Regions from separate parts of the Solwaraspora sp. WMMA2065 genome, predicted to be linked through region 2. Evidence: riboswitches for the same ligand, from Rfam matches in the RefSeq annotation. Region 2 holds a riboswitch; each other region holds the start of a gene.
What was found. A riboswitch is a leader RNA that binds a small molecule or an ion and turns the genes downstream of it on or off. The one in region 2 is predicted to bind cyclic di-AMP.
Positions count from the first base shown of each region.

Region 1: it holds a riboswitch for cyclic di-AMP, as region 2 does, so the genes downstream of both, O7610_RS12390 (coiled-coil domain-containing protein) here and O7610_RS18845 (coiled-coil domain-containing protein) in region 2, are expected to answer to the same signal.
Region 3: it holds a riboswitch for cyclic di-AMP, as region 2 does, so the genes downstream of both, O7610_RS30430 (C40 family peptidase) here and O7610_RS18845 (coiled-coil domain-containing protein) in region 2, are expected to answer to the same signal.
Region 4: it holds a riboswitch for cyclic di-AMP, as region 2 does, so the genes downstream of both, O7610_RS00115 (C40 family peptidase) here and O7610_RS18845 (coiled-coil domain-containing protein) in region 2, are expected to answer to the same signal.

Region 1 covers NZ_CP128361.1:2,747,531-2,750,884, reverse strand. Annotated here, with positions in the region: gene O7610_RS12390 (coiled-coil domain-containing protein) at 349-1,449, opposite strand; cyclic di-AMP (ydaO/yuaA leader) riboswitch at 1,517-1,647, opposite strand; gene O7610_RS12385 (cation diffusion facilitator family transporter) at 1,816-2,724, opposite strand; gene O7610_RS12380 (HelD family protein) at 2,770-3,354, opposite strand, start outside.
Region 2 covers NZ_CP128361.1:4,130,440-4,133,793, reverse strand. Annotated here, with positions in the region: gene O7610_RS18850 (glycoside hydrolase family 65 protein) at 1-332, shown strand, start outside; gene O7610_RS18845 (coiled-coil domain-containing protein) at 412-1,428, opposite strand; cyclic di-AMP (ydaO/yuaA leader) riboswitch at 1,431-1,567, opposite strand; gene O7610_RS18840 (potassium channel family protein) at 1,825-2,502, shown strand; gene O7610_RS30920 (fibronectin type III domain-containing protein) at 3,186-3,354, shown strand, end outside.
Region 3 covers NZ_CP128361.1:6,729,981-6,733,334, reverse strand. Annotated here, with positions in the region: gene O7610_RS30440 (helix-turn-helix domain-containing protein) at 1-762, shown strand, start outside; gene O7610_RS30435 (DUF6232 family protein) at 810-1,244, opposite strand; cyclic di-AMP (ydaO/yuaA leader) riboswitch at 1,814-1,951, shown strand; gene O7610_RS30430 (C40 family peptidase) at 1,962-2,921, shown strand; gene O7610_RS30425 (sigma-70 family RNA polymerase sigma factor) at 3,046-3,354, opposite strand, start outside.
Region 4 covers NZ_CP128361.1:38,179-41,532, forward strand. Annotated here, with positions in the region: gene O7610_RS00110 (sigma-70 family RNA polymerase sigma factor) at 1-422, shown strand, start outside; gene O7610_RS00115 (C40 family peptidase) at 547-1,506, opposite strand; cyclic di-AMP (ydaO/yuaA leader) riboswitch at 1,517-1,654, opposite strand; gene O7610_RS00120 (DUF6232 family protein) at 2,224-2,658, shown strand; gene O7610_RS00125 (helix-turn-helix domain-containing protein) at 2,706-3,354, opposite strand, start outside.

The DNA.
Region 1 (3,354 bases), 1.4 Mb from region 2:
CGAGTTATTGCCAGGAGGTCATCAGAGATGCGGGCTTCTGTCAATATCCCGACATGAAGTTTCGTGTATTCGGTACGGGGTCGTGGTGGTCTGTTGACAGCCGCGCCGGTGCTGCTGTAAACCTCTCGGTGAGAGCGCTCTCTCTCCTCATGGGCTGCATGTGCTCTGCGTGAGCCGAGTGCGACTGCATGGCGGTAGAGCGCTCTCGCGTGGTCGCCGGTGACCGTCGGCAAATATGCCGATCGGTCTGCCGCTGTTGCGCAAATGACTCCGTACGCTGATTCCGCCGCGAAAAGAAAACGGGGGCGGACGGCCACCGACGTGGCCGTCCGCCCCCGATCGCGGACGTCAGTACACCGACAGGTGTACGTGGTTGGTGTGGTCGCTGGACGGGTCGCCACCCGCACCGCTGTACGTCTTCCAGCCGCTGCTGGGCAGCCAGATCCGCTTGTACCAGATCACGTAGAGCACACCGAGCCGGTCGGCGTTGTTGATGTAGTAGTTCGCCAGGTTGTCGCCGTAGCTCTTGTCACCGCCGGTTGCCACTCCACCGAAGCCGTTGGGCTGGGCGGCGAAGTCACACGCCCGGCCCTTGGGGTGCTCGCCGGAGCTGCCGTTGCGGAAGCAGGACACGTAGCGGGTGAAGCCGGCAGCCTTCGCCTGGTTCAGGGCGTGCAGCGTACGGGGTGTGATGCAGCCGGAGGTGGTGGGGTCGTCGACGTTGCATGACTCGGCCGGCCAGGAGCCGTTCGCGTTGCGTGGTGCCGGAGTCGCCGACGCGCTGGATGACCCGGATCCCGACGACCCGGTGCCGGAGGATCCGGACCCCGACGACCCGGAGCCGGAGGATCCGCTGGCGGCGGCCTGCTCGGCCTCCTCCGCCGCCTGCTGCCTCGCCTGTTCCTCCGCCTGTTCCTCCGCCTGCTTCTCGGCGGCGACCGCGACGGCCAGGGCCCGCTCCGCCTGGTTCCGGCGCTGGTCCATGATGGTGACCTGCTTCTGCTGCTCCCGAATCTCATGCTCGATCGCAGCCTTGGACCTGGTTACCTGGTCACGGGTGCGGTACAGCTCGCGGAGCTGCTTCTCCTCGTTGGCGGTCACCGCGCTCAGCGCCGCCGCCCGGTCGACGAACCCTTCCGGTGAGGTGCTGTTGAGCAACGCGGAGACCGGGCCGAGCCTGCCGTTGCGGTACGCGCGGTCGACGATGTGTCCGACGTTCCTGTTCCGTTGCTCCAGCTCAGCACCGACCGTGGTGAGCTGCTCGGACAGCTTCTTCTGCCGGCCCTTCGAGTGGTTGAGCGCCGCCTTGGCGTCGATCCAGCCCTTGGAGGCCGCATCGAGCTCCTTGCGCAGGCTGTCGGTGCCTCCCTCGTTGTCGACCCGGTCGGGCCGGTTGGCGGGCAGGGCGGCTCCGGCCGGCGAGCCGATCGGGGTGCCGGTGACGGCCATCAGGGCGGCGGTCAACGCCGCCAATAACGCGAATCGGGTTTTTCTGTGGACTGTGCGCGACACTGTGCATTCCTTCCGTCAGCCGCCGACCGGGTTAGCTGACGGGTTCGGGACGGAAGATCCCTACCGCGTGACGCGGATGCACCCCAGGTACGTGGTTCCCCGGCTCGCCGTACGGCGATTAGGCGACGGCCTCCGCGGGCGCCGGAGGGGCGCCGCCCGAGCGGAGACCGGGGCCGAGACTACCGGTTCCTCGGGCTGCCGTCCCGGCATCGATAGGTCTGTTATATCCAGAAAAATCAGAAATATACGTAGATCGTAGTTGTCAACGTCGCGGTAAGGTCACGAAACTTAAGCATCTGCTAATCACCAGTCAGCCGGTCCGCAGGAGTCGGCGGGGGCCAGCGGCTCGATCTGCAGCGTCGCGTGCTCGATACCGAACTCGTCGTGCAGGGCCGCCCGGGCGTCCCGCAGTACCGTGCCGATCTCGGCTGACGGGGTCACGGCCAGGTGTGCCGAGGCCACCTCCATGCCCGGGGTGAGCGTCCAGACATGCAGGTCGTGCACGTCGCAGACGCCCGGCACAGCGGCCAGCCGGCTGCGAACCCGGTCGACCTCGACATGCTCCGGCGCCGCCTGCACCAGGATGCGCAGCGCGGCCCGCGCCAACCGCCAGGTACGCGGCAGGATGAACGCCCCGACACCGACGGCGACCAGCGGGTCCACGTACCACCAGCCGGTGGTGGCGATCACCGTGGCGGCCACCAGCACCCCCACCGAGCCGAGCAGGTCACCGAGCACCTCCAGGTAGGCGCCCCGTACGTTGAGGCTCTCCCTGGCCCCCTGGCGCAGCAGGGCGAAGGCGACGATGTTGGCGAGCAGTCCGGCGATCGCCACCACCAGCATCGGGCCGACCATCACCGGCTCCGGATCGGCGAACCGGCGAGCCGCCTCCACCAGAACGTAGAGTGCGACCCCGGCGAGCAGTACGGCGTTCGCCAGCGCGGCGAGCACCTCGAGGCGGTAGAGGCCGAAGGTGCGCTGCGGCTCCCCGGTCGGTCGTCGGGTCGCGGCGATCGCCGCGAGCGCCATACCGATGCCGAGTACGTCGGTGAACATGTGCCCGGCGTCGGACAGCAGTGCCAGGGAGCCGGTCGCCAGCGCGGTGACGGCCTCGACGACCATGAAGACCGCCAGCAGGGCGAAGGCGGCCCAGAGGCACCCGTAGTGTCGCTGGCCGGTGCTCCCGGCACAGTGATCGTGTCCGACTCCCACGCCTGCCACCCTCCGTTGCCCGGCGTCTCGTCGGCAGACTAATGCTCACATGGCAATATGTGCAATCGACTCCTGGTCGAGGTCGATGGTGACCAGCCGCTGGGTCGCCCGGGAGAGCGCGACGTAGAGCGTGCGCACCCCGGCCTCGGACTCGGCGCGGATCTCCTCGCCGGCCACCAGCACCACCGCGTCGTACTCCATGCCCTTCGCCTGCAGGCTCGACACCACCTGCAGCCGCGAGGTCGCCAACCCGCCGAGCCAGCCGGCGACCTCGTCGCGCCGGGTCACCGGGGCGATGACGCCGACCGTCCCCTCCACCGCCGCCAGCATCTCGGCGGTCGCGGCGCGGACGGCGGCCGGCAGCGCCGCCGCGGAGACCCGGTCCCGGCGCGGTGCCACCCCGGTCGCCCGGACCGCCGTCGGCAACGGGGCGTCCGGGGCGACCTCGCGGATCGCCCCGGCGGCCAGTTCGAAGATCTCCGCTGGGTTGCGGTAGTTCGTGGTCAGCTGGAACTCCCGCTGCGGTCGCCGCCCCAACGCGCGGTCCCGGGCCTGGGCGAGCTCGGCCGGATCCCCGGTCCACGCGGTCTGTGCCGGATCCCCGACCACCGTCCAGGAGGCCAGCCGGCC
Region 2 (3,354 bases):
TCGCGCTGGTCGCCGGCTTCGGGGGGATGCGTGACCACGGCGGGGAGCTGGCCTTCGCTCCCCGGCTGCCGCAGCGGATCAACCGGCTGGAGTTCGCCATGATGTGGCGGGGCCTACGGCTGCGGGTGGCTGTCCAGCACGACGAGGTGACCTACTCGCTGCGCGATGTCGATCAGAACGCCACCGTGGACCTGACCCATCACGGCGAACCGATCACGGTGGCTGCGGACAAGCCGGTCATCCGGGCGATCCCGCCGGCCGGCCCGGTCAGTCCGCCGCCGCAGCAGCCGACCGGCCGCTCACCGGTACGCCGGTCGGCGCGTACCGACTGACAACCTACGTCTCGTGCTGACGACCTGCGTCTCGTGCGGTGCCGGGGCCGGCCCCGGCACCGCACGAGGTGAGGTCAGGTCACAGCAGGGACAGATGTACGTGGTTGGTGTGGTCGCTGTTCGGGTCGCCGCCGGCACCGCTGTACGAACTCCAGCCGGTCGTCGGTGACCAGAACTGCCGGTACCAGATGACGTACAGGATGCCGAGCTTGTCGGCGTTGCGGACCAGGAAGGCGGTCAGGTTGTTGCCGTACAGCCGGTCGTCGCCGAAGGCGTCGCCGCCGAACCCCTGCTGCTGAGCGGAGAAGTCGCAGGCCCGTCCCTTGGGGTGCTCGAACGGTCCGCCGGGGCGGAAGCAGGAGACGAAGCGGGTGAAGCCGGCCTTCTTCGCCTCGTTCAGCGCGTGCATGGTGCGCGGCGTGATGCAGCCGCTCGTGGTGGGGTCGTCCAGGCTGCACGACTGGGACGGCCAGGAACCGTCCGAGTTACGCGGAGCCTGGGCGGCGACCGGCGAGGTGGCCGAGACAAACCCGTTGGTGGCGACCGCGCCGACCAGTTGCAGGGCCTTTTCGGCCTCTTTCTTCTGGCGGGACATCGCCTCGAGTTGCTGTTCCTCGCGGGCCACCTCGGCGTCGATCGCGGCGACCGCCCGAGCGGCCTGTTCGCGGGCCTCGTTGAGCTCCCGGATCCGCTTGTTGTCGTGCATGGCGATCATGTCCAGGCCTTCGGCGCGTTCCAGCAACGTGTCCGGATCGGCACTGTTGAGCAGGACCATCACCGGGGTGATCCGACCGAGACGGTACGAGTTGGAGGCGACCTGGCCGATCTGCGGGGTCAGCGCCGCTATCCGCTCCTCGACTTTTTCCAACTCGAGGTTGAGCTTCAACTGGCGTTTGCGGGACTCGTCGACCGCGGCTTTGGCTTCGACGAAGCCCCGGCCGGTCGATTCGAGCACCTCACTGAGCAATGGCGGGGCGCCTTCGTCGTCCGGATCCTGAGCGGCGGCCGGCGACGCTACGACGAAGCCGGCGAGCAGGGCGGCGACGGCGGCGAGGGCCGCGGCCGTCGGAATCCGCCGGCGGAGGGGTGCGGTCATCCTGTTCCTTTCCTTGGCCGCCGACCGAGTTAGCTGACGGGTTCGGGACGGAACGATCCCTACCGCTGGCGCGGATTCACCCCGGTGGAAACGTGGTTCCCCGGCTCACCCCGGAGGGGTGATTGGGCGGCGGTCACCGCCGGCGCCGGTGGGCGCCGCCTGGCGGAGACCGCGGGCAAGCTTACCGGATCGGTCACCGGCATCAACACCTCGACAATCCTGACTGAGCTGGAATAATCCGTTACCAGACAACGACTTTCGGTGATGTCCACTGTCTGCGTTTGTCGGTGTACGACAAGTCGTGGGACGGGCCGGATATCGCTGCGTCGAGGTTAGCGGCTGACTACAGTGCGTATGAGGAAAAGCGGCAAAGTCCTAGCCTCGGACGGATCCTCGGTGAGAGATGACGATTCCCCGGTCGGGCCGCCGGACGCCGACAGCGTGGCGGTGATCGGCCTCGGGCGGTTCGGTGGTCAGGTCGCCCAGTCCCTGCTCCGCCTCGGCCATCACGTGCTGGGCATCGACGAGCACCCCAAACGGGTGCACCGCTGGTCCGAGCGGCTGCCGAGGGTGGTCGAGGCGGACTCGACCGACGACCAGGCGTTGCGCCAGTGCGGCGTCGCCGACTACCCCCGCGCGGTGGTCGGTATCGGCTCGGACGTCGAGGCCAGCATCCTCACCGTGGTGGCGCTGACCGAGCTGGGTGTCCCGGAGATCTGGGCGAAGGCGATCACCGCCAAGCACGGCCGGATCCTCGCCTCGGTCGGTGCGCACCATGTGATTTTTCCGGAGGCGACGATGGGTGACCGGGTGGCCCACCTGCTGGCCAGCCGGATGCTCGACTTCATCGAGTTCGACGACGGGTTCGCCATCGCCAAGGTCTGCGCCCCGCCGGACGCCACCGGTCGGACGTTGGCCGAGTCCCGGCTACGCCAGCGGTACGGCATCACGGTGGTCGGGATCAAGGAGCGGGACCGGCAGCTGCGGTACGCGGAACCTGAGACGTTGATCCCGCCGGACGCGCTGCTGATCGTCGCCGGGGTGACCGCGGCGGTCCAGCAGTTCGGCCGGTGAACATGGGCGTGACCGCCTCATCACACCTTCATTTCGTGAGCTGATCAGCCGCTGCACTTTCGCAAACTCGTGACTCAGGCTACAGTCCCTGCATGGGAGCGCTTCCATCGATGGATGTGCCCCTGCTGAGGTAGTCGACGCGTGGCGCGGCGATGGCGACATCACCGTGTCAACCGCACAGCTCCCGAGGCTGGCGGCGGGCCAAGCCCGGACACCGCCGCCAGCCCGCGCACCACCTGTCGAGAGGAGGTGGAACCAGAGCCACTCGCGTGGCCCGGCTCCCGCGCGTCACGCACGACCTGGACGCCAAACCGCTCGTGCGTGTTTTGCAACTGAATGGTGGGGACGGGGGTTGCCCTCCCCGTCCCCACGCTAGTCCCCGATTGTTACGGCGGAGAATCGCCGACAAGTCGGGACCGCGACGTCGGTCCGTCCGAGAGTGCTGTCCAGCCTGCCGATGCATCGGCAGGCTTCGTTGTGTGTGTGGGCCTCGGAGCGGCGGCTGAGCTGCCGTGCTCGGTCTGCGGCGACGGTCGGACGCAAGCTCGCTCCACCGGCACCGGAGGTTCGATGCTCGTCGATGAGTAGTGGGCAAGCTCACAGTCGGTCGATCCGCTGGTCCGTCCCGGCGTCCGCACCGAAAGCGAGATGCCCATGCCGCAACCGCCACACCACTGCCGCCGGTGGATCCGGCGCGATCCCGACCACCCCCGGCACCCCGACCGTCGCCGGCCAGCCCGAGCCTGCGCCTGACCATGCCGCCCGGCGACGACCAACCACCCACCGCGCCAAGCGCGCTGACCGCCACCACGATCGGCACCGACTCGGTCACCCTGCGGTGGCAGCCGTCCG
Region 3 (3,354 bases), 2.6 Mb from region 2:
CTGTCGAAGCTGATCCGGATCGAGTCGGGGTCGGTCAGCATCTCGACCAACGACGTCAAGGCCCTGCTGGACCTGTACGGCGTACGCGACCAGCAGCAGGTGCAGGATCTCGTCGAGTTGGCCCGGGCGGCACGACGGCGCGCCTGGTGGAGCGGATACAAGGACCGGGTGCCGGCCGCCTACGCGGCCTACATCGGTCTGGAGGCGGAGGCGTCGGCACTGCGCTACTTCCAGCCGATCAGCTTCCCCGGCCTGCTGCAGACCGAGGAGTACGCCCGCGCGGTGATCCCGGCCGACGGCCCGCACCACGTACCGGCAGCCGAGATCGAAGGACGGGTGCAGATCCGACTGGCCCGCCAGCACGAGGTGCTGTTCGGCGCGGACCCGCCGCAGATCGAGGTGATCATCGACGAGGCGGCGCTGCGCCGGATGACCGGCGGCCCGCGGGTGCTGCGCGAGCAGCTCCAGCACGTGGCGAAGATGTCCGCGGCGCCCCACATCACGGTCCGGGTGCTGCCGTTCACCGCCGGGAGCAACACGGTGCTCGGTCCGTTCGTCATCCTGCACTTCGCCGACCAGGCCGACGCCGATGTGGTGTACGTGGAGAGCGCTCTGGTCGAGGAGGTCATCGACCGGGCCGACGAGGTCCGGCCGTACCAGCATGTGTTCGACCGGCTACGGGCGGAATCCCTGTCGCCGGCCGACTCGGTGGCGATGCTGCACGACCTCGCCCGTCGACTGGACGGGCCGGATGCGGGCTGACCGACGTTGACCAGCCCGCCGACGACCGCCACGGCGGCCGGGCCCGCTCACCGCTGGTCGGGCATCCACGGCTCGATGGTGACCGGCTCGGACAGACCGGCCAGCCGGGACATCTCCCGGGCCCGCATCAACGCCCGGCTCACCTGGCCGTACTGGCGTTCGTCGTCGGTGCTGAACAGCAGCACCAGCAGTCCCTGGTGGCGGCCCCATAGTTCGTACGCCCGCGGCCGCAACCGGTCGCCGAGCCAGGCGACCGCCACCGGCACGAACGCAGCCGCCAGCATGGCGAGGTAGGCACCCGCGCTGACCTCATCCAACCCGCGGGTGTAGCCGACGGTCACCGCGACCGCCGTCAGGGTCACGGCGGTCACCACGATCACCCGGCCGGTGAGACGGTCGCGGGCACCTCGTGCGGTCCGGAGTTCGGTGAGGTCGCGGACGGCGAACCGCCGGCCGGCCACGACGAACCATTCACCGGTCACGCAGATACCGGGCTGCCGGTAGAAGGCCCGTCCGACACTGGGGCCGGACGGGGCGGGTACCGGGGAACCGCGTCGGGGTGGGGTCTGGCGAGTAGCACGCATAGCTGCCTCCGAAGGGCTCGTGCGGCGCTGACCTTGCGGGTCCATTGTGCAAACAGCAAGCTACTCGATGGAAGGTAGTCATTCTGCCACCTAGCAGAATGACGTACGGCAGGCCGCTTCCTGGATGACGAATCAGACCTTCCATCCCCATTTATCCGTATAGCACAATGACAACAACCGCGTAGACCGACTAATGACGCATTATTCGCAGTTGATCAACCGCCCGCCAATGACGACGCACCGCAGTCGACCGATTACACGAAGGCAGGGAGATGTTGCCCAGAGCAGCCAGCCGTCACATCCAGTAACTGTCACCGGGCCCCAGTCAGTTCCATGCCGCGGATCACGATCGCAGCACTTTCCGGGTCGCAACCCTTGCGGCTAAGTTGGACCGGCTGGTCCGGTCGCCAGTCACCGGGAAGCGGTGATGCCGGTCCAGTGCCGCCGAATCGCCGTAGCGAGATTACCTGGCGTTACAGCCAGTGATTCCACGGTCGCGATCCGGGGACCCACCGGCACCTGGGGTGAATCCGCGGTCCACCGCGGTAGGGCGAACTTCCCGCCCGAATCCGTCAGCTAACCCGGTAGGCGGCCAGGAAGAAGGGTTCTGCGTTCTTGTCAACAGCGCGGATTCTGCTGCGCACCCTGATGCTGACCGGCGTAAGCCTCGGCCTGGTGGTACCGGCGACCGCCGCGACCGCCCAGCCGACGGTCAGCGAACTCACGCAGCAGATCGACAAGGAATCCGAAGAGCTGGCCAAGGTCGTCGAGTCGTACAACCGGCTCAGGGAGGAGGCCAAGGCCACCCGGACGGCGGCCGAGGACATCGACGCCAAGCTCGGCCCGCTGCAGGCCGAACTCGCGGCAGCGCAGACCGAGGTCGGTCAGATCGCGGTCAACGCGTACAAGACCGGCGGGTTGAGCACCGCGACCGCCCTGCTCGACGGCACCTCCGGCAGCTTCATCCACCGGCTCGGCACCCTGGACCACCTGGCCCGGGACCGGCAGCAGCGGCTCAGCGAGTTCACCAGCACCCAACTGACCTACCTGGCCGAGCAGGAGAAGCTGCAGGCAGCCCTGAAGAAGCAGGACGCCCAGGTCAAGGAGCTCGCCGACCGCAAGAAGAGCATCGAAGCGGACATCGACGAGCTGATGGACAAGCGGGAACGGGCGTACGGTGCCGCGAGCGAGACCGGCTCGTCGTACACCGGGACCGTACCGTCGGTGTCCGGTGCCGCCGGCTCGGTCGTCGAGTTCGCCTACGGAGCCATCGGCAAGCCGTACGTCTGGGCCGCCAGCGGCCCGAACGGCTACGACTGCTCAGGCCTGACGCTCGCCGCCTGGCGTACCGCCGGCAAGAGCCTGCCGCACAACGCGGCGATGCAGTGGGACGTGGTCGCGAAGATCAACCGTGGCGCACTGCAGCCCGGTGACCTGGTGTTCTACAACGGTCTCGCCCACGTCGGCCTGTACGTCGGCGGTGGACAGGTGATCCACGCTCCCACCTTCGGCCGCACCGTCGAGCTGGCCAGCGTGGACATGATGCCACCGTACGGCTACGGCCGGGTCCGCTGACCCGGTCGCTCGCCCCGACGAACTGCCGACGGCCCGGCATCCGCTAGCGCGGATGCCGGGCCGTCGGCAGTTCGTCGGTAGTCTGTCGGTTCGTCGGCGGGTCAGGTCGCCTGCGGTCAGTTCGTCAGGCGGCCTGCAGCCCTTCTGCCCGGGCCAGCTCCCGCAGCCGGCCCAGTGCCTGGATCTCCAGCTGACGGATGCGCTCCCGGGACAGCGAGAAGCGCGACGCGACCTCGGTCAGCGAGTGCTCCCGCCCGTCCTCCAGGCCGTACCGGGCCCGCATGATGCCGGCGGACCGGTCGTCCAGGTGGTTGAGCAGACCCTCGATCCGCTGCCGCTCCAGCCCGGTCAGCACGATGTCCTCCGGCGACGGGGCGTCGCTGTCGGCCACCAGGTCGCCCAGGTTGGTGTCGCCGTCGTCGCCGACCGGGGT
Region 4 (3,354 bases), 2.7 Mb from region 2:
CCCGCGAGCTCGGTTCGGACCCCGAGCCGGAGCAGATCGCCGCCTCGCTCGGCGTGCCGGTCGAACGGGTGCACGAGCTGGTGCGGTGGTCGCAGGACACGGTGTCGTTGGACACCCCGGTCGGCGACGACGGCGACACCAACCTGGGCGACCTGGTGGCCGACAGCGACGCCCCGTCGCCGGAGGACATCGTGCTGACCGGGCTGGAGCGGCAGCGGATCGAGGGTCTGCTCAACCACCTGGACGACCGGTCCGCCGGCATCATGCGGGCCCGGTACGGCCTGGAGGACGGGCGGGAGCACTCGCTGACCGAGGTCGCGTCGCGCTTCTCGCTGTCCCGGGAGCGCATCCGTCAGCTGGAGATCCAGGCACTGGGCCGGCTGCGGGAGCTGGCCCGGGCAGAAGGGCTGCAGGCCGCCTGACGAACTGACCGCAGGCGACCTGACCCGCCGACGAACCGACAGACTACCGACGAACTGCCGACGGCCCGGCATCCGCGCTAGCGGATGCCGGGCCGTCGGCAGTTCGTCGGGGCGAGCGACCGGGTCAGCGGACCCGGCCGTAGCCGTACGGTGGCATCATGTCCACGCTGGCCAGCTCGACGGTGCGGCCGAAGGTGGGAGCGTGGATCACCTGTCCACCGCCGACGTACAGGCCGACGTGGGCGAGACCGTTGTAGAACACCAGGTCACCGGGCTGCAGTGCGCCACGGTTGATCTTCGCGACCACGTCCCACTGCATCGCCGCGTTGTGCGGCAGGCTCTTGCCGGCGGTACGCCAGGCGGCGAGCGTCAGGCCTGAGCAGTCGTAGCCGTTCGGGCCGCTGGCGGCCCAGACGTACGGCTTGCCGATGGCTCCGTAGGCGAACTCGACGACCGAGCCGGCGGCACCGGACACCGACGGTACGGTCCCGGTGTACGACGAGCCGGTCTCGCTCGCGGCACCGTACGCCCGTTCCCGCTTGTCCATCAGCTCGTCGATGTCCGCTTCGATGCTCTTCTTGCGGTCGGCGAGCTCCTTGACCTGGGCGTCCTGCTTCTTCAGGGCTGCCTGCAGCTTCTCCTGCTCGGCCAGGTAGGTCAGTTGGGTGCTGGTGAACTCGCTGAGCCGCTGCTGCCGGTCCCGGGCCAGGTGGTCCAGGGTGCCGAGCCGGTGGATGAAGCTGCCGGAGGTGCCGTCGAGCAGGGCGGTCGCGGTGCTCAACCCGCCGGTCTTGTACGCGTTGACCGCGATCTGACCGACCTCGGTCTGCGCTGCCGCGAGTTCGGCCTGCAGCGGGCCGAGCTTGGCGTCGATGTCCTCGGCCGCCGTCCGGGTGGCCTTGGCCTCCTCCCTGAGCCGGTTGTACGACTCGACGACCTTGGCCAGCTCTTCGGATTCCTTGTCGATCTGCTGCGTGAGTTCGCTGACCGTCGGCTGGGCGGTCGCGGCGGTCGCCGGTACCACCAGGCCGAGGCTTACGCCGGTCAGCATCAGGGTGCGCAGCAGAATCCGCGCTGTTGACAAGAACGCAGAACCCTTCTTCCTGGCCGCCTACCGGGTTAGCTGACGGATTCGGGCGGGAAGTTCGCCCTACCGCGGTGGACCGCGGATTCACCCCAGGTGCCGGTGGGTCCCCGGATCGCGACCGTGGAATCACTGGCTGTAACGCCAGGTAATCTCGCTACGGCGATTCGGCGGCACTGGACCGGCATCACCGCTTCCCGGTGACTGGCGACCGGACCAGCCGGTCCAACTTAGCCGCAAGGGTTGCGACCCGGAAAGTGCTGCGATCGTGATCCGCGGCATGGAACTGACTGGGGCCCGGTGACAGTTACTGGATGTGACGGCTGGCTGCTCTGGGCAACATCTCCCTGCCTTCGTGTAATCGGTCGACTGCGGTGCGTCGTCATTGGCGGGCGGTTGATCAACTGCGAATAATGCGTCATTAGTCGGTCTACGCGGTTGTTGTCATTGTGCTATACGGATAAATGGGGATGGAAGGTCTGATTCGTCATCCAGGAAGCGGCCTGCCGTACGTCATTCTGCTAGGTGGCAGAATGACTACCTTCCATCGAGTAGCTTGCTGTTTGCACAATGGACCCGCAAGGTCAGCGCCGCACGAGCCCTTCGGAGGCAGCTATGCGTGCTACTCGCCAGACCCCACCCCGACGCGGTTCCCCGGTACCCGCCCCGTCCGGCCCCAGTGTCGGACGGGCCTTCTACCGGCAGCCCGGTATCTGCGTGACCGGTGAATGGTTCGTCGTGGCCGGCCGGCGGTTCGCCGTCCGCGACCTCACCGAACTCCGGACCGCACGAGGTGCCCGCGACCGTCTCACCGGCCGGGTGATCGTGGTGACCGCCGTGACCCTGACGGCGGTCGCGGTGACCGTCGGCTACACCCGCGGGTTGGATGAGGTCAGCGCGGGTGCCTACCTCGCCATGCTGGCGGCTGCGTTCGTGCCGGTGGCGGTCGCCTGGCTCGGCGACCGGTTGCGGCCGCGGGCGTACGAACTATGGGGCCGCCACCAGGGACTGCTGGTGCTGCTGTTCAGCACCGACGACGAACGCCAGTACGGCCAGGTGAGCCGGGCGTTGATGCGGGCCCGGGAGATGTCCCGGCTGGCCGGTCTGTCCGAGCCGGTCACCATCGAGCCGTGGATGCCCGACCAGCGGTGAGCGGGCCCGGCCGCCGTGGCGGTCGTCGGCGGGCTGGTCAACGTCGGTCAGCCCGCATCCGGCCCGTCCAGTCGACGGGCGAGGTCGTGCAGCATCGCCACCGAGTCGGCCGGCGACAGGGATTCCGCCCGTAGCCGGTCGAACACATGCTGGTACGGCCGGACCTCGTCGGCCCGGTCGATGACCTCCTCGACCAGAGCGCTCTCCACGTACACCACATCGGCGTCGGCCTGGTCGGCGAAGTGCAGGATGACGAACGGACCGAGCACCGTGTTGCTCCCGGCGGTGAACGGCAGCACCCGGACCGTGATGTGGGGCGCCGCGGACATCTTCGCCACGTGCTGGAGCTGCTCGCGCAGCACCCGCGGGCCGCCGGTCATCCGGCGCAGCGCCGCCTCGTCGATGATCACCTCGATCTGCGGCGGGTCCGCGCCGAACAGCACCTCGTGCTGGCGGGCCAGTCGGATCTGCACCCGTCCTTCGATCTCGGCTGCCGGTACGTGGTGCGGGCCGTCGGCCGGGATCACCGCGCGGGCGTACTCCTCGGTCTGCAGCAGGCCGGGGAAGCTGATCGGCTGGAAGTAGCGCAGTGCCGACGCCTCCGCCTCCAGACCGATGTAGGCCGCGTAGGCGGCCGGCACCCGGTCCTTGTATCCGCTCCACCAGGCGCGCCGTCGTGCCGCCCGGGCCAACTCG